2 regions of the Exiguobacterium sp. s189 genome follow, and region 1 is predicted to be linked to the other one. Evidence: predicted binding sites of a transcription regulator. Region 1 holds the regulator's gene; the other holds the start of a gene.
What was found. Region 1 encodes LexA, which represses DNA repair genes until DNA is damaged. Its sites were predicted from a motif close to CGAACATATGTTCG; they were not measured.
Positions count from the first base shown of each region.

Region 2: KNO99_RS05615 (Y-family DNA polymerase) is a predicted target of LexA. The motif match lies at 3,335-3,348, and genes of this name have one in related genera.

Region 1 covers NZ_JACSKM010000007.1:153,878-161,985, reverse strand. Annotated here, with positions in the region: gene tkt (transketolase) at 1-430, opposite strand, end outside; gene KNO99_RS10610 (DUF896 domain-containing protein) at 630-863, opposite strand; gene KNO99_RS10605 (YneB family resolvase-like protein) at 924-1,568, opposite strand; gene KNO99_RS10600 (hypothetical protein) at 1,640-1,879, opposite strand; gene lexA (transcriptional repressor LexA) at 2,083-2,703, shown strand; gene KNO99_RS10590 (metal-binding protein) at 2,703-3,143, shown strand; gene KNO99_RS10585 (AraC family transcriptional regulator) at 3,340-4,215, shown strand; gene glnA (type I glutamate--ammonia ligase) at 4,323-5,663, opposite strand; gene KNO99_RS10575 (MerR family transcriptional regulator) at 5,711-6,115, opposite strand; gene KNO99_RS10570 (methionine gamma-lyase family protein) at 6,208-7,506, opposite strand; gene hflX (GTPase HflX) at 7,509-8,108, opposite strand, start outside.
Region 2 covers NZ_JACSKM010000003.1:175,470-183,577, forward strand. Annotated here, with positions in the region: gene KNO99_RS05600 (hypothetical protein) at 1-8, shown strand, start outside; gene KNO99_RS05605 (SulP family inorganic anion transporter) at 142-1,698, shown strand; gene KNO99_RS05610 (YolD-like family protein) at 1,695-2,024, opposite strand; gene KNO99_RS05615 (Y-family DNA polymerase) at 2,021-3,316, opposite strand; partial or broken gene secA2 (accessory Sec system translocase SecA2) at 3,553-3,999, shown strand; gene KNO99_RS15490 (SLAP domain-containing protein) at 3,997-4,440, shown strand; gene KNO99_RS05625 (hypothetical protein) at 4,541-5,875, shown strand; gene KNO99_RS05630 (hypothetical protein) at 5,897-6,385, shown strand; gene KNO99_RS05635 (hypothetical protein) at 6,546-6,782, opposite strand; gene KNO99_RS05640 (bifunctional 2',3'-cyclic-nucleotide 2'-phosphodiesterase/3'-nucleotidase) at 6,925-8,108, shown strand, end outside.

The DNA of each region.
Region 1 (8,108 bases):
TGTAAGTCGCTTCTAAGTGCTTCTCTGCCATGGCCATCCCGACAGCCATTGCAATCCCTTGTCCAAGTGGGCCCGTTGTCGCATCTACACCAGCCGTATGACGGTATTCTGGGTGACCAGGAGTCTTCGAGTCCATTTGACGGAATGATTTAAGGTCGTCCATCGACAAATCATATCCAGACAAGTGAAGGAGCGAATACAAGAGCATCGATCCATGACCTGCCGAAAGAACGAATCGGTCACGGTTGAACCAGTTCGGGTTTTTCGGGTTGTGACGCATTTTGTCTGTCCAAAGTGTAAACGCCATAGGTGCAGCACCCATCGGCATCCCTGGGTGACCAGAGTTCGCTTTTTGGACCGCATCAATTGAGAGCGTCCGAATCGAGTTAATCGCTAATAATTCTTTAGTAGTTGTTTCCACTAATTTCATCCTCTCTGTGTTAAGAAGGTTTTCTACCCGTCATATTTTATCACACTCATTCGTGTGTCACAACTAATTAATTAGTATAACACATTTAGTGAAATCGTTTCCTTCAATTGCCTTAAAAAAACAGCAATCCGTTCGTCTGATGACCGTTCGTGTATAACAAAAATGCACATCCTATACGAAATAGGATGTGCATTCAGCATCACTCGCCACGATAGCGTTTTTGATCTTCTTTCAACTTCTCTGGTGTGACGTCGTTTCCTTCTGGATCGACGACCTTCATCCCCATCATTTGCGATTTGAACGATTGACGGAACGCCTTCAAATATTCTTGGCGTAAATCTTGTTGTTCGTTCATCTCATCTTGAGACAGTCCTTCTGTCTTCGCTTTGTTGGCGAGGAAATTGATTCGCTCCAATTGTCCTGGTGCTAACATCTGACTCGCCCCCTCTCTAGTGAATTTGTTCTTATACTTTACAAAATCAGAGAGGAAGAATCAAGTTTCAGCTACTGACTGGTGCTCGAGATACCGTCGATTGACGGTCGCTTTCGACACTTCATAACCGAATCCACGGAGTGTTGCCGCAATCTCAGCAAACGTCAACCCGCGCTCGCGCAGTTGGATAATCTCCTCAATCGGCACTTCAATTCGGTGTCGCCCACCTTGATCGTTGTTTTGAATATTGCGCTGTGGGTTGAATCCGTTGGCGACGGCACGGCGCATCCCACGAGAAATTTTAGCGTTGTGAATTTTACGTTGATACTCTTCCACAACACTGACAATTTCTAATACCATTTTTTCGGCATCAGAAACGACATAGTCCGACGTTGATTGCATCGTCAGCAACCGAACGTCATGCTTCATCAATGTGTGCAAGATGGCAATCTTGGCATTTCCTCGTCCCAGACGACTGTCGTCCGTGACAAGTACGGCATCCAAATCAGACATCGACACATGGTCAAGCAAATCAAGGAGCCCCTGTCGATTCACTTCATATCCACTCTCTTGCTCCGTGATGATTTCTATGACTTCTGCCCCTAGTTGCGAAGCCAGATGCTGTAATTCATCGACTTGTCGACTGAGTGATGTCTCTTGGGTGGACTTGTTCGTCGATACCCGACAATAGATGACGACTCGCATCGCATCACTCCCTTTCATCGCATTCATTCCTTACGATACACAGTTCGAGAACGGTTCGCAATGATCAACAATCACTCAGCGGCATACCATTTTGTTTTTCGTTCATGATGCTCTTCTCGTTCTGCCATAATTTGTGCTTCGAGTGATTCCGCTTGGACATAAGCGACTTCTTCTTCAATCGTACGCTCTTCCGTAGTGACGACTGGTTCGACTACTGCCGGTTCCCCTCGCATCTCCCCTGCCAAATAAAAAGCGAACATCCCGACCAAGAGCATCCCGACTAAAATGATTCCGTTAAGTGTGTCTTTCATGATTACATTGCCTCCTGTATAAGAATATATGTTCGTTAGAACGTTTGTTCGTTTATCTGTTCTCATCATAAAACAAGAACCCGTGTTCGGTCAACACAAAAAAACGAACGAATGTTTGTACGCTCATGTGTTCTTGTGTTACACTAGACACATAAAGAATAGGATGCGTTTGCAGGTTATTCGATTACATCGAGGTGAACATAATGAAAAAAATGTCAGCGCGACAACAACAGATTCTTGATTTCATCAAAGACGAAGTTCGGGCAAAGGGATATCCGCCTTCTGTTCGTGAAATTGGAGAAGCCGTCGGCCTTGCTTCTAGTTCGACCGTACACGGTCACTTAGATCGTTTGGAAAAACGCGGGTTGATCCGTCGAGACAAGACGAAACCTCGCGCGATTGAAATTTTGACTGAAGATATGCCGGCAATGGAAGAGCAGGAGTCCGTCATGTACGTACCGGTCATCGGGAAAGTTACCGCCGGGACACCGATTACCGCCATCGAGAACGTGGAAGAACACTTCCCGCTCCCGGCACATATCGTCGGTTCAGATAATGTATATATGTTGTCCGTTTCCGGAGATTCTATGATCAACGCCGGAATTTTGGACGGGGACCGCGTGCTCGTTCGTCAGCAAAGCACCGCCAACAATGGAGAGATTGTCGTCGCCATGACCGATGAGGGCGAGGCGACTGTGAAACGGATTTATAAAGAAGCTTCAAAAGTCCGTCTTCAACCGGAAAACGATGAGTTGGAAGCGATGTATTTTGACAACGTCTCGATTTTAGGGAAGGTCATCGGTGTATACCGGACGATTCATTAATGGCTAGTGGCAAGACCCATACCCGAACGAATCTCGTGGCAACCGGCGCACTTGCGGTTGCCACGCCTTTTATTGACATCGATATTCCGTTCGCATTGATCATCGGTGCGATTATCGGTACACTCTGGCTCTCCCCAGATCTTGACTTAAAATCAGATGCCTATTACCGATGGGGTCCACTTAAATTCATATGGCTCCCATATGTGAAGCTCATGCCGCACCGTTCGCTCTTTTCGCATTTACCTGTTTTGAGTGATCTGATTCGGATTGCGTACATCGGCTTCCCACTCATTCTGCTCTTGCCCTTCACAGCATATGAAACAGAAATCCGGTCGTGGGTGGACGTACACGGCATGTCGTTCTTTTTAGGTCTTGTATTTGCAACGACACTGCACACGACGCTCGACTATACATCGACATTTATAAAAAAAGCATTCTGAACAATTTAAAAGACCACCTGCCGTTTTTCGCGGAGGTGGTCTTTTTTACAGACGAATTCGCAACACATTAGGGTATTCATACCATAATGTGTTGAAGTATGTATTCATTTTTCCTATCCGATAATTCTTGTACTCAAATCATCAAGATACTCAGATGCAATTCCCTTATAGTCGAATTATGAAGGAGGTGATGATGTTGGTAGAAGCGCTAAATGAGTTAATGGAACATATCGAACAGCAATTGACCGAAGAAATTTCAGATTCTGACATCACAAAAATCACCGGGCTCTCTGCCCACCATTTTAAAAGAATGTTTTCGTATATGTCGGGAATAACATTGACTACTTACATCCGAAATCGCCGTCTATCGATTGCGAATGAGGAATTGATTCATGGTTCTAGCGTGACAGATGTTGCATTTCGATATGGTTACCATTCGATCGAAGGCTTCTCGAGAGCATTTCGAGAGTGGTCAGGATTCTTGCCTTCCGAAGTCATGAAGAATCATATACAAAAGTCGTTTCCTCGCTTCACGTTTTATATCGATATCAAAGGAGGAACATCAATGGAATTCAAAATAGAAGAGAAAGACGCATTTCAAATCGTCGGTGTTTCAAAACGTGTCCCTATCCAGTTCGAAGGGATAAATCAAGAAATTGTGGCGTTAGCACAGTCTATAAGTGAACAACAGCGTATGCATATGCGTGAAATGGGAAATCTTTACCCGAACCATGTACTAAATGCATCGTTCAATTTCGATGATGGTCACTTAGAAGAAGAAGGATATTTGACCCATATGATCGGGTTCGCTACGACAAGAGAAGATGTATATGATGACCTAGAACAAATCTCAATTCCGAAAAGCTTGTGGGCTGTCTTCCCGAATTGCGGTCCATTCCCACAAACGCTTCAAGAAACGATGGCTAAAACCTACGCAGAATGGTTGCCATCTTCCGGATATGAACTTCAAGACTTACCAGGGATTACATTTAGTAAAATTGAAATGGGTTATGAGAACGTCTATAGCGAAGTTTGGGTTCCAATCAAGTCAAAAGAGGATAAACAAACATAACAAGAAAGAAATCAATTGAGCGACCGTACACTTAATATTGCAAATAAAGAGCACGGAATGATCTTCAGCTGAAGGTCATTCCGTGCTCTTTTTGCATATCTCTTCTATTAGTAGAGCGTCATGTACTGATCGCGTTCCCACTCCGTTACTTGCATACGGAACATATCCCACTCGATTTCTTTCAATTCGAGGAAGTGTTCGCCGATGTGCTCACCGAGTGATTCCATCACGACTTTGTCCGCACGAAGCACTTCGAGTGCGTCGAAGAGCGTTGCTGGAAGGTCGTCGATCCCGTTCGCTACACGCTCTGGTTTGTCCATCACGTAGATGTTGCTATCGATTGGTTTTGGTGCATTCAAATCTTTTTCGATTCCGTCAAGACCTGAAGCCAAGAGAGCTGCAAGTGCGAGGTACGGGTTCGCTGCTGGGTCAACCGAACGTACTTCGATACGAGTCGAGAGGCCACGTGCTGCTGGTACACGTACAAGTGGTGAACGGTTGCGTGCGCTCCATGCAACGTAGCAAGGTGCTTCGTAACCAGGTACGAGACGCTTGTAAGAGTTCACAGTCGGGTTACATACTGCTGTGAACGCACGAGCGTGCTCCAAGATACCAGCTGTGAACGCGCGAGCTGTGTCTGAAAGTTCCATGTCGCCATTTGGATCGTAGAAGACGTTTGTGTCGCCTTTGAAGAGTGACATGTTCGCGTGCATTCCTGAACCGTTCACTCCAAAGAGTGGTTTTGGCATGAATGTCGCGTGAAGACCATACTTCGCAGCGATCGTCTTAACAACGAGCTTGAACGTTTGGATGTTATCTGCCGTTGTGACAGCATCTGCGTATTTGAAGTCGATTTCGTGTTGTCCTGGTGCAACTTCGTGGTGTGATGCTTCGATTTCAAAGCCCATGTTTTCAAGTTCGATGACGATTTCTTTACGGCAGTTTTCACCGAGGTCAACTGGTGCCAAGTCGAAGTATCCACCTTGGTCGTTGAGTTCAAGTGTCGGACGACCTGATGCGTCTTTCTTGAACAAGAAGAATTCTGGCTCTGGTCCAACGTTGAACGCTGAGAAGCCAAGTTTTTGCATTTTCTCAAGGTTACGCTTGAGTGTACCGCGCGGGTCACCACTGAATGGTGTACCGTCTGGGTTATAAATATCACAAATTAAGCGAGCGACTTTTCCGCTGCCATCTGTCCACGGGAAGACAACCCATGTGTTGAGGTCTGGATATAAGTACATGTCTGATTCCTCGATGCGGACGAATCCTTCGATTGACGATCCGTCAAACATCATCTTGTTATCAAGTGCTTTGTCCAATTGGCTGATCGGTACCTCGACGTTTTTGATTGTTCCGAGGATATCCGTGAATTGAAGACGAATAAAGCGTACGTCTTCCTCTTGTGCGATGCGTTTAATGTCTTCTTTTGTGAACGTTTTTCTGGCCATGGTAAAATGTCCCCTCTCACATTGTGTAATGGTTGATGTGTGCGGCGTTATCGATAAAAACGTGAAAGCTCGCCTTGAATGAGCGACGTCTTATTGAAACGACCGGCTTCTTGAAGCTGTGTTTTCAACAAATGATGTAACTCTTTTTCCGAAACCTTTGGTGCTTCATTGACCGGTGCGGCCGGAGCAGACGTTTCCGCTTCTTTTTCACCTTCTTGCTCTAACATGTGGCGAATTGCCGCCAAATTAAAGCCTTGGTCAATGTAATCCTTGATTGCGAGTAGACGTTCGACATCATTAAAGGAATAAAGCCGTCGTTTCGATTCCGTCCGACTAGGCGAAATCAGACCCTGTTCTTCATAATACCGAATCTGTCTACCAGTCAGTTGCGTCAGATCTTGGACGATTCCAATCGGAAACAACGGGTTGGAGCGACGAAATTGATCAGCCATCCTTACCCCTCCTTTTCTGTCTCACAATGTGAGAATAATACATGACAACAATCCTGTCAATAGATGTTAAGAAAGTTAACATGACAGAACGGTTACAAATGTGCTTGTTGATTTTGGTCGTTAAATTCGACCAGTCCTTTATCGTGTAATTGGCTCAACGCCAACATAAGCGCGACTTTCACATGAGCATACGTCAGACCACCTTGAACATACGCTGTGTATGGTGCCCGGAGTGGTCCATCCGCTGACAGCTCGATTGATGAACCTTGGATGAACGTCCCTGCTGCCATGATGACATCATCCTCATATCCAGGCATATAGGCCGGAACGGGTAACGCATGAGCGTTTACCGGTGATGCCATTTGGATGCTTTGACAAAACGCGATCATCTTCTCACGGTCGCGGAACGTCACTGACTGAATCAAGTCCGTTCTTGGAGTCGAATAATGTGGGTCAGTCTCAAATCCAATCAACGATAAAAGGCTTGCCGTCAAGTGTGCCCCTTTCAATGCCTGTGCGACAGTATGAGGAGCCATATAAAAGCCCTGATACATTTCTTGAAGCGAATAGAGTGATGGTCCGGCTTCACTCCCGATACCTGGAGTCGTCATCCGGAACGAACAACGTTCAATCAGTTCTTTCGTCCCTGCGATATACCCTCCCGTCTTCGCCAACCCGCCTCCTGGGTTCTTAATCAAGGAACCCGCCATCAAGTCGGCTCCGACGTGCGTCGGTTCAATTGTCTCGACAAATTCACCGTAGCAATTGTCCACGAACACATACACATGCGGATGCGCCGCTTTGATGCGTTCAATGGCGATCTTGATTTCTTCGACTGGAATGCTGCGACGATTCGCATATCCTTTCGAGCGCTGAATCCCGACGAGTTTCGTCTCCGGACGAATCCGTTCGATGACGCGGTCGATGTCGATTTCACGTTCTTCCTTTAATTCGACAGTATCATAGTGGACACCAAGCTCTTTTAATGAGCCGCGACCGTCCCCACGGATGCCGACGATTTCCTCGAGCGTGTCATATGGCTTCCCTGTGATATACAGCAATTCGTCACCTGGTAGAAGGACACCGAACAAGGCAATCCCGATTGCATGCGTACCCGAGATGATTTGCGGTCGGCATAATGCAAGCTCTGCTCCGAACACGTCTGCATAAATCGACTCGAGCGTGTCACGACCGAGATCATCATATCCATACCCCGTCGTCGGATTAAAATGGAAATCCGATACTTTGTGCTTTTTAAACGATTCGAGAACACGATACTGGTTGAACTCAGCCGTCTCTTCAATCTTCTCAAAAAATGGTTTCACTCGTGCCTCGGCCATTTTCACATACGGCGCGAGTGCATCATAATGTTCAATCTTTTCTTGCCACATACTTACACCTCAAATTGTTTTAGCGTCGCATATAGACGCGTGTCTTCTCTCATATAGCCTACCAACTCGACAGAACCGTCATCCAAGAATTTTTCTTCAAGACGGTACATCGCCTCTTTGGCTGGGTGGTAATGTTCAAAAGCCGTCACCGGTAAGACGACGTGGACTTTTGTTAAAATGTCCGAGATTTTATTTTCGAGTGCACCAGTCAACTGTTCGATGTCTTCTGATGCGATCGCAGAGATCAACAGCGGTCCACCGACGAAGTCTTCTGTGAGCCGGTCTTTCTTATTATATACCTCGAGTTGTGGGACCTCACTCGCACCGAGTTCTTCCAATACCGCATTCGTTGTATCGATTTGGTTCAAATAATGTGGGTTCGATGCATCGATGACGTGGAGGATCAAATCGGCACCGACCACTTCTTCCAAAGTCGAACGGAAAGCGGCAACGAGTTTCGTCGGTAAATCACGAATAAATCCGACCGTATCGGTAATCAACACTTTTCCACCGCGTGGAAGTTCGAGTTCACGCGTCAACGGGTCAAGTGTTGCGAACAACTCATCCTGTTCATACGTATCTGCATCCGTCAATCGATTAAA
Region 2 (8,108 bases), on a different contig from region 1:
AACGATGATCTCTTTAACCAATCATAAACGTGGTGCTTGTTTTGTACATTCTGTTAACGTTTTTCTCAACCCGTTTACAAGCCCTCTTTCCAGGCGTACACTGAACTCGTTTTTGAACTGATTGGAAAGAAGGAATGTATGATGCAAGACTCACTCTCCACACGTGAGATGTGGCAAAAGGACATCTCGGCCGGCGTTACGGTCGGTGTCGTCGCCATCCCGCTCGCCATGGCATTCGCCATCGCCTCAGGCGTCCCGCCGGTGTATGGGCTCTACACGTCCATCTTCGCGGGAATCCTCGTCAGCCTGTTCGGGGGTTCGACGTTCCAAATTGCCGGGCCGACGGGAGCGTTCATCCCGATCGTTTCGGGTGTCGTTCTCGCATACGGATATGAGGGATTGCTCGTCACGACCGTTCTTGCGGGCATCTTACTGCTCCTCATGAGTGTGCTTCGTGTCGGACGGCTCATCCGCTTCATGCCCCGTGCCGTCACCATCGGCTTCACGGCAGGAATCGCCGTTGTCATTTTCGTCGGCCAACTCGATGAGTTGTTCGGGGTCACGTTTGAGAAAGCGCCACATTTTCACGAGAATCTGCTTCGTCTCGGTCAGGCGTTGCCCGAAGCATCGATGTGGCCGATTGTCATTGCCGGGATCGGCTTTTTGACGCTTTGGCTCGTGCCGAAGCTGCCGTTTCGTTTACCGCTCTTACTCATGGCGATGCTCGTTCCGACGTTCGTCAGTCTCCTCATCCCAGGTACAGTCGCGACCATCGGGAGTGCCTACGGCGGCATCCCGAGCGGACTGCCAGAATTCAACTGGCTCGCCATCGACGTCGACTTGATCACGACGCTTCTTCCGTCTGCGTTCGCCATCGCCTTCCTCGGTGCGCTCGAGTCACTTTTATCGGGAACGGTCGCCGATGGGATGGCGGGGACGAAGATGAAGCCGGACAAGGAACTGTTCGGACAAGGGATTGCGAACGTGCTCACACCGTTCTTCGGTGGAATCCCTTCGACAGGTGCCATCGCTCGGACGGCGACGAACATTCAGGCGGGAGCGGTCAGCCGACGCGCCGGCGTTGTTCACGGCATCACGGTCCTCGTTGCGGTGCTCATCCTCGCACCGTTCGCGAGTTACGTGCCGCTCGCCGCACTCGCTCCGATTTTGATGCGGGTCGCCTGGAACATGTCCGAGCGTCATCACGTGATGGCGATGTTACGTCATCGTTCATCCGAGTCGCTCGTCCTTCTTGTCACGCTACTATTGACGGTATTCGTCGATTTGGTCGTCGCCGTCGAGGTCGGGGTCATCTGTGCGCTCGCGCTCTTCGCGAAGCGGATGGCGGATACGATCGACGTGCGTGAACGGACAGAACGGTACGTCACGCGGGACGGACAAATCGTCTTCAGTGTCGAAGGTCCCCTCTTTTTCGGTGCGGTCGAGCTGTTCGAGCACGTCCTCCATCACATCCATCGGGAGCCGAACGTGTTCATCTTCAACTTCCACCGCTGCCCGGTCATCGACGTGACCGCGGTTGAGGAATTGCGTCGTGTCGTCACCGAACTGAAAGCGGCCGACCGTCACGTCATCTTCGCGCATCTGTCGCCATCGGTCCGTGCGACGCTTGCTCACTATGGACTACTCGACGGGATTGAGACTTTCGAGACAACACAAGAGGCAATCGAGGCGTCTTAACGAACGGACAAGATGTCACCGAACGGGACGCGCCGTACTTCACCGTCGAACAGTTCGACTTCGCGCTCGGCATAATAGATGGCGTGGACGTAGCCGCGCATGCTTTTTGTCAAGCCGTCCACGAACAAGGTCACCTCGACCTGATCGCCTTCACGGATAGCCCGTTCGAGCTCGGTTTGCCAGAGATAGAGGAGCTGTTCGTCTAAGTCGGGCAACTCAATCTTTTGGATTTGGGCATAATAACGTTTCAGTAGGGCGACGTGTTCGGGCATGAGAAATGGGATCCATTTCAATTCACCTCGGTCACGATAGCGGGTCTTGCTCATGAGGAATCGCCTCCTTGTTTGTGTCCGCCAATTAAGCGTTGGCGCGTCCGGAGCGGACTGTCTTTCAGTAAGCTCGATGCCGGTCGGATCGTGCCGCGACCGAACCGGACGTTCAAACCGTCAATCAAATCGAGGAAGTCGAGCCGTTTCGCCTTCGCCCATTCGTCTTCGAAGAACGACAATTGGACGTGGTCGCTCCGTGGCTCGAGTTTGCCGAGTGCGACCGAGACGTAGCGGACGGCCTCTGTCTCTTCCCAGCCGTCTAAAAATAGTTGCAATAAGATCGGTAAAAATTCTTGCTCGTCCGCTGTGAAGCGGGGGAGCTTCTTTTGTTTACTGAACCCACCCCGGTCGCTCGTTCGCGTATAGCGTACCCCGAGATGAATCGTACCCCCGACGAGTCCCGCTTGCCGGGTCCGCATCCCGACCTCGACCGCAATCGCTTGTAGGACGAGTCGAATCGAGGAGTACGTTGTGTAATCTTTCATGAGGGTGATTCCGTGCCCGATTGACTTCGGTCGCGTCCGTTTCGCCCCGAACAGGGAACTCGCCGGCAAGATGGTCGGCGACTCATCGATGCCCCAGGCGTGATGCCACAGTTCGGCACCGATGACGCCGAATTTTTCATGAAGAGACTCGAGCGGATAGCGGGCCAAATCACCAATCGTCCAGATGCCGAGCCGTTGCAGGTGGACTGCCATCTTCGACCCGACGCCCCACATCTTCTCAATCGGGGCAGGGTGAATCAGTCGCTCGACGTCGTGGAGGAAACATGTGGCTACCCCTTTCTTTTTCGCATGCAAGTCGAGGACGAGCTTGGCGAGGACGTTGTTCGGTCCGATGCCGATGGTCACAGGGATGCCCGTATAGCGAAAAATCGTCGCACGCATGAGGTGGGCGACGTGCTCGTCACTTCCGAACAACCGCTCCGTTCCCGTCATGTCGACGAGCGTCTCGTCAATCGAGTAGACGCGAATCGCTTCGGGCGGGGCGAACTGATGGAGGATATGGATGATTTGGATGGAGACGTTCAAGTAATGACTCATCCGCGCCTCGGCATACAAAACGTCCCGTCGCTCGTGCCACGGGAGACGGTCGATGTGGAAGCGACGCGACCCGGTCTTGATGCCGAGCTGCTTCATCTTCGGGGTCGCCGCCAGGACGAGCGCACCGCTATCCTGTAGATTTGAGAGGACGACGAGCTTCGTGCGGTAAGGATTTTTGTTGCGCGCGGCACACTCGCAACTGGCATAGAACGAGACGCTGTCGATACAAAAGATTCGTCTGCGCATCGTCACCACTCCTTTTTACGAACAAATGTTCTGTTTTTCTCATCGTAACACGGTCTCACGCCGTCTCAAATAGTGAATTGAAAATATTTTTACAAAGACTTTTTGAAAATTAACCAAAAATTATAGGTTTTTAACATGAAAAAACCAACTTTTAGGAAGTTTTAGTAAAAAAATCTCCGAATTCACTCGATTTTCGTTATAATAGACGAGTATGTAACAGATGAATTGACAGAAAGATGGAGGCTATTAGTGTGATCCAATTTGTAAAACAATTAACGAATGATCAAAGCCGGCGTTTGAAAGCGTACGAACGACGGGTCGCGCGAATCAACGACTTAGAGACAACGATGCAAGCACTCTCGGATGACGAGATGCGTACATATACGGAGACGCTCAAGGCACGTCTCTTGGATGGAAAGAAAGTCGATGACATCGCCGAAGAAGGGTTCGCCCTCGTCCGCGAAGCATCGGTCCGCGTGCTCGGGATGCGTCATTACGACGTCCAGCTCATCGGTGGATTTGCCCTTCTCGAAGGAAACATCTCGGAGATGCCGACAGGGGAAGGGAAGACGCTCGTCGCCGCTTTGCCGAGTTACGTCAAGGCGCTTGAAGGAAAAGGCGTCCACGTCATCACCGTGAACGAATACCTCGCGACACGTGACGCGAAGCAAATCGGACAAATTCCGTTCTCAACAGCCGCGTGGGAACAGCTCGCCCGGACGAACGTGTCGACGCCACCGGTCGGCGAGAACGAGTTCAACATGATGCTCGTCCACATCGAGACGAACGAGTCGGACGTGACGGCGACGCTGTTGCTCCGAAACGGCTATGGCCAAGACTTGAACGTCGAACAGTTACCGCTCGAATTGATGTGCGGGGACGAAGCGGTCGCCTTGACGGTCGTCCGCCTCACAGAAGCGGTGCGCGGGAAGCATGCTTACCCGGTGCGGGCGACGTTTGAAGCGATTGAAGCAACAGGACCATTCACGTTCATAAAGATAAGCCCAGGTTTTCCGCGACACGGAGAACTTGGGCTTTTGTTTTGGCATATATCATTGATATCCATTTCAAACACTAATGGCGTCGCTTATAAAAAAAGATTAAAGGGATTATCTAAAAATTAGCATAATCATCTTATTATGTAACGTATTTACTATTACAATACTTTTTTTGTATTATTATTGTAATTAGTTTTATAAAAAGGAATAAAAAGGAGGTAATTTAATGAAAAATTCATTTCTTTTAAAAAGTTTTATTTTTTCTACTATTGTCATTTTACCCATTGCTCAAATAGGAACCGTTGAGGCAACGTTTAATTTAAAAAGCGTAAATGAAAATCGAATTGCAGATATGTCTACAAAAATGAAGCAAAAATTACTTGATAAAATTCCTAAAAAAATGCATTCGTCTTTAAGAACGGTAAACTCTGAGCAGTTGATTGTCTCTGTTGCTAGTGGACTTACTGAAGCGATTTTAATTGCAGAAGGAGATAAACAATCCATATGGAGTAAAGACTTCGTCGAAGGAGAATTTGAAATTCAGAAGGTAATTCCAATATTTGATTTAAGTGAAGAAGCAATAGAAACTATGTTGATTTTTGATCATGGATATATCATTGTAGATTCTGTTTCAGGAGAACTCGTCAGATACTCACATGAATCAGTTCAAGAAGGATACTTTGAAGAAAGCTCAAAATTATATTCGGATGGTTTCGGCTATTTTGCAATTGACGAACATAATAATATAGTGGATAAAAAATACTCAAATAAATCTTTAAAGGAATTAAAGAGAGAATTTAAAAAAGTAAATAAATCTAGTGAAAAAAATCAAGAACCTCTTATTGAAAATGTAGAAACTGCAGAAGAAATTTTAGATTCTATCTATTACGGGGCCAATGAAGGGAATGGTGTAGGGGACAAAATTACTGATCCAAAATTATGGCTATTACGGTATTATCCTAATAAGGAAAGTGGGATTACCAACTTAAGCGTAACTCAAATTGAAAGCGCTACAAAAAGTGTTGGCGAAATTAATCAAGATTTGACAATCTATAAAGAAAAAAATGACTGCGCAGTAATTGCAACTTTAGAAATTATTAATTATCATTACGGTTCGCAAAGTCAGACGAATAGAGACAAAGGCTATGCCGCTATGATTAAATCGTCTTATTTTAGTTCTGCGAATGGAGTATACTGGTATCATAATGATGATCTTTTTAAAGTAGGCGCCCAAGCTATGGGAAAAGGAACTCAGTCTACTGCAAATGATCCAAGTTGGAAACTAGGCGCCAGCTATAGCGAATATAAGAGTTATATTAATTCTTACGGACCCTCATACTTAAGTATCAATCATGCTCCTTACGGTGCTCACACTGTCACAGTTAAAGGCTATGCAAAATATAAAACAGTTTATAAAGATCGATTTGCAATTACGAGAAGCTTTACTAACGAGTTTGTTCGCATTAACGACCATTGGGCAACTACAACAGGCGATGCATATCTTTACCTTAATAGAACGGCATCTGCAGCTTGGTATTTACAAGGAATAACACCAGATTAATCATGAAAGTAGGGTCCCATCATGAAGAAGTTAATAAGTATTTTAGGGTTTCTAATTGTTATTGTGGGAGTGCTTTTCTATATGAATCAATCTTCGATTAGTAAAGCAAAATCACTAGTGGATGGGAATGATTTTGAATTTATCGTTGAATCTGAAAGCCGATTTTTCGAGAATCCGAATAACCCTTCTTTTTTAGTTGATAATGAATCGTTTGTTGTCATTGATGAAGAGAATAAAAAATATTTAATGCTTTCATCTAAAATTCCTTTATCTTCTGAAGATGAGAAAAATATTGAAAAGATTCAAAATGATTTTGAGATGTATGAAACGGAAATTTCATCAAAACATGAGATTATAAATGCTCAAGAATTTGAAGTTTCAACTAACTATCTATACAAGGTTATTTTCAAAAATAAAGAAGAAAAAAATCCTTACTTAACTTTTTACTATGATGAGAATTCCTTCATTAACACATTCGATGAAGGCTTTAAAAAATTAAACGATTTTTAAAAAGTTGTTTCTTAAGTCACATAAGTACCCACAGAGCAGATTAATTACTTGAGAACGCATCACTATACGATTAAAAAGAAAACGCGATGTATGGGAAAATTCAACACTACATGAAAAAGCTCAACTTCTCCGATTGGAGGGGTTGAGTCTTTTCGTGTACTTATTCAAACGGGGTATAAATATGGTCCGTGTCCGTGTCTAGGACGAGATCGATGCTCACCTCGTCTGAATACGGAATACGGTCAAAACCGTAGAGCCGACAAAACATGTCCGGAAAGTCTTGTATATAGGTCACCATTTCTTTCGTTTGTCGATACATTTCACTTATTCTCTGTTTGGAGCACTTCTTTCCGCTCAGGCAAACGCTGCCCCAATAGCCATCAATTTCGATAATCAACGAGCTCCCTCTCCTCGCAATTAGTGTACTTTCATCCTAGTCTAAATATCCGTCAATTTTTACAAAAAATAATGGTGGCGTTTACAAACGGGTGGTATAGTGAAAGAGGTTAGGTCATTTTTTGTAAAAAGGGGAAATGAACATGAAAACAGCCTTAAAATGGTCGATCGCGACCGCGCTCGTGTTACCAACCGTTTTACCGCTACAGGCACCAAACGTTTTGGCAGAAGTCGACGAGGATATCGTCAAGCTCCGTTTCTTAGAGACGACAGACTTACATACGAACATCACGAACTATGACTACTTCCAAGACAAAGTCGACAACACGATCGGGTTGACGAAAGTCGCGACACTCATCAATGAACATCGTACAGCCGCTGGGGAATCGAACACGTTCTTGTTCGATAACGGCGATACGATTCAAGGGACACCGTTTGGCGACTACGTCCGTGAGCTTCAAGCGGGCAAGAATGAAGCGTTCGAACATCCGATGTATAAGGCGATGGCAGCACTCAACTATGACGCCGTCACACTCGGGAACCACGAGTTCAACTTCGGGCTCGAATTCTTGTACAACGCGATGGAAGGATCGAAAGGGAAGCTCCGTTTCGTCAACTCGAACGTCAAAGACTTAGAAGGCAACCCAATCGTCTCGAAGTTCAACGTGGATGGACAAGAGGTCCAAATCATCGAACGGACGGTCACAGACTTGGACGGGGAAACACATACAATCAAAGTCGGTGTGTTCGGTGTCGTTCCGCCGAAAATCATGTCATGGGATTCAGGGAACCTACAAGGCCGCGTGACGGCAGAGGACATCATCCCATCGGCACGTGAATCGGTTCAAAAATTGAAAGACCAAGGAGCAGACGTCGTCGTCGCGCTCGCGCACTCAGGCATCGGCGAAAGTGCAGCACTTGCGGACGAACAACTCGACAGCGAAGAGAACGTCGGATATGCGCTCACGAAGATTGATGGGCTCGACATGGTCATGACGGGGCACCAGCACGGTCGCTTCCCGGATGCGAAAGGTATGTTCGCTTCGTTCCCGAACGTCGATATGGCAAAAGGGACGATCAACGGCAAACCGGTCGTCATGGCGAACAACCAAGGGAAAGACCTCGGCGTCATCGATTTCGAACTCGAGCTCGTCGACGGCAAATGGCAGATTCTTGACGCATCGGCCGCGCTCGACACGGTGACAGCCGATACGGCGGTCGACCCGACAATCCAAGCGTTGATCGAAGACGACCACTTGGCGACGATCGACTACATCAACCAACCGGTCGGACAAATTCAAGACGATATTCAAAGCTACTTCGCGCT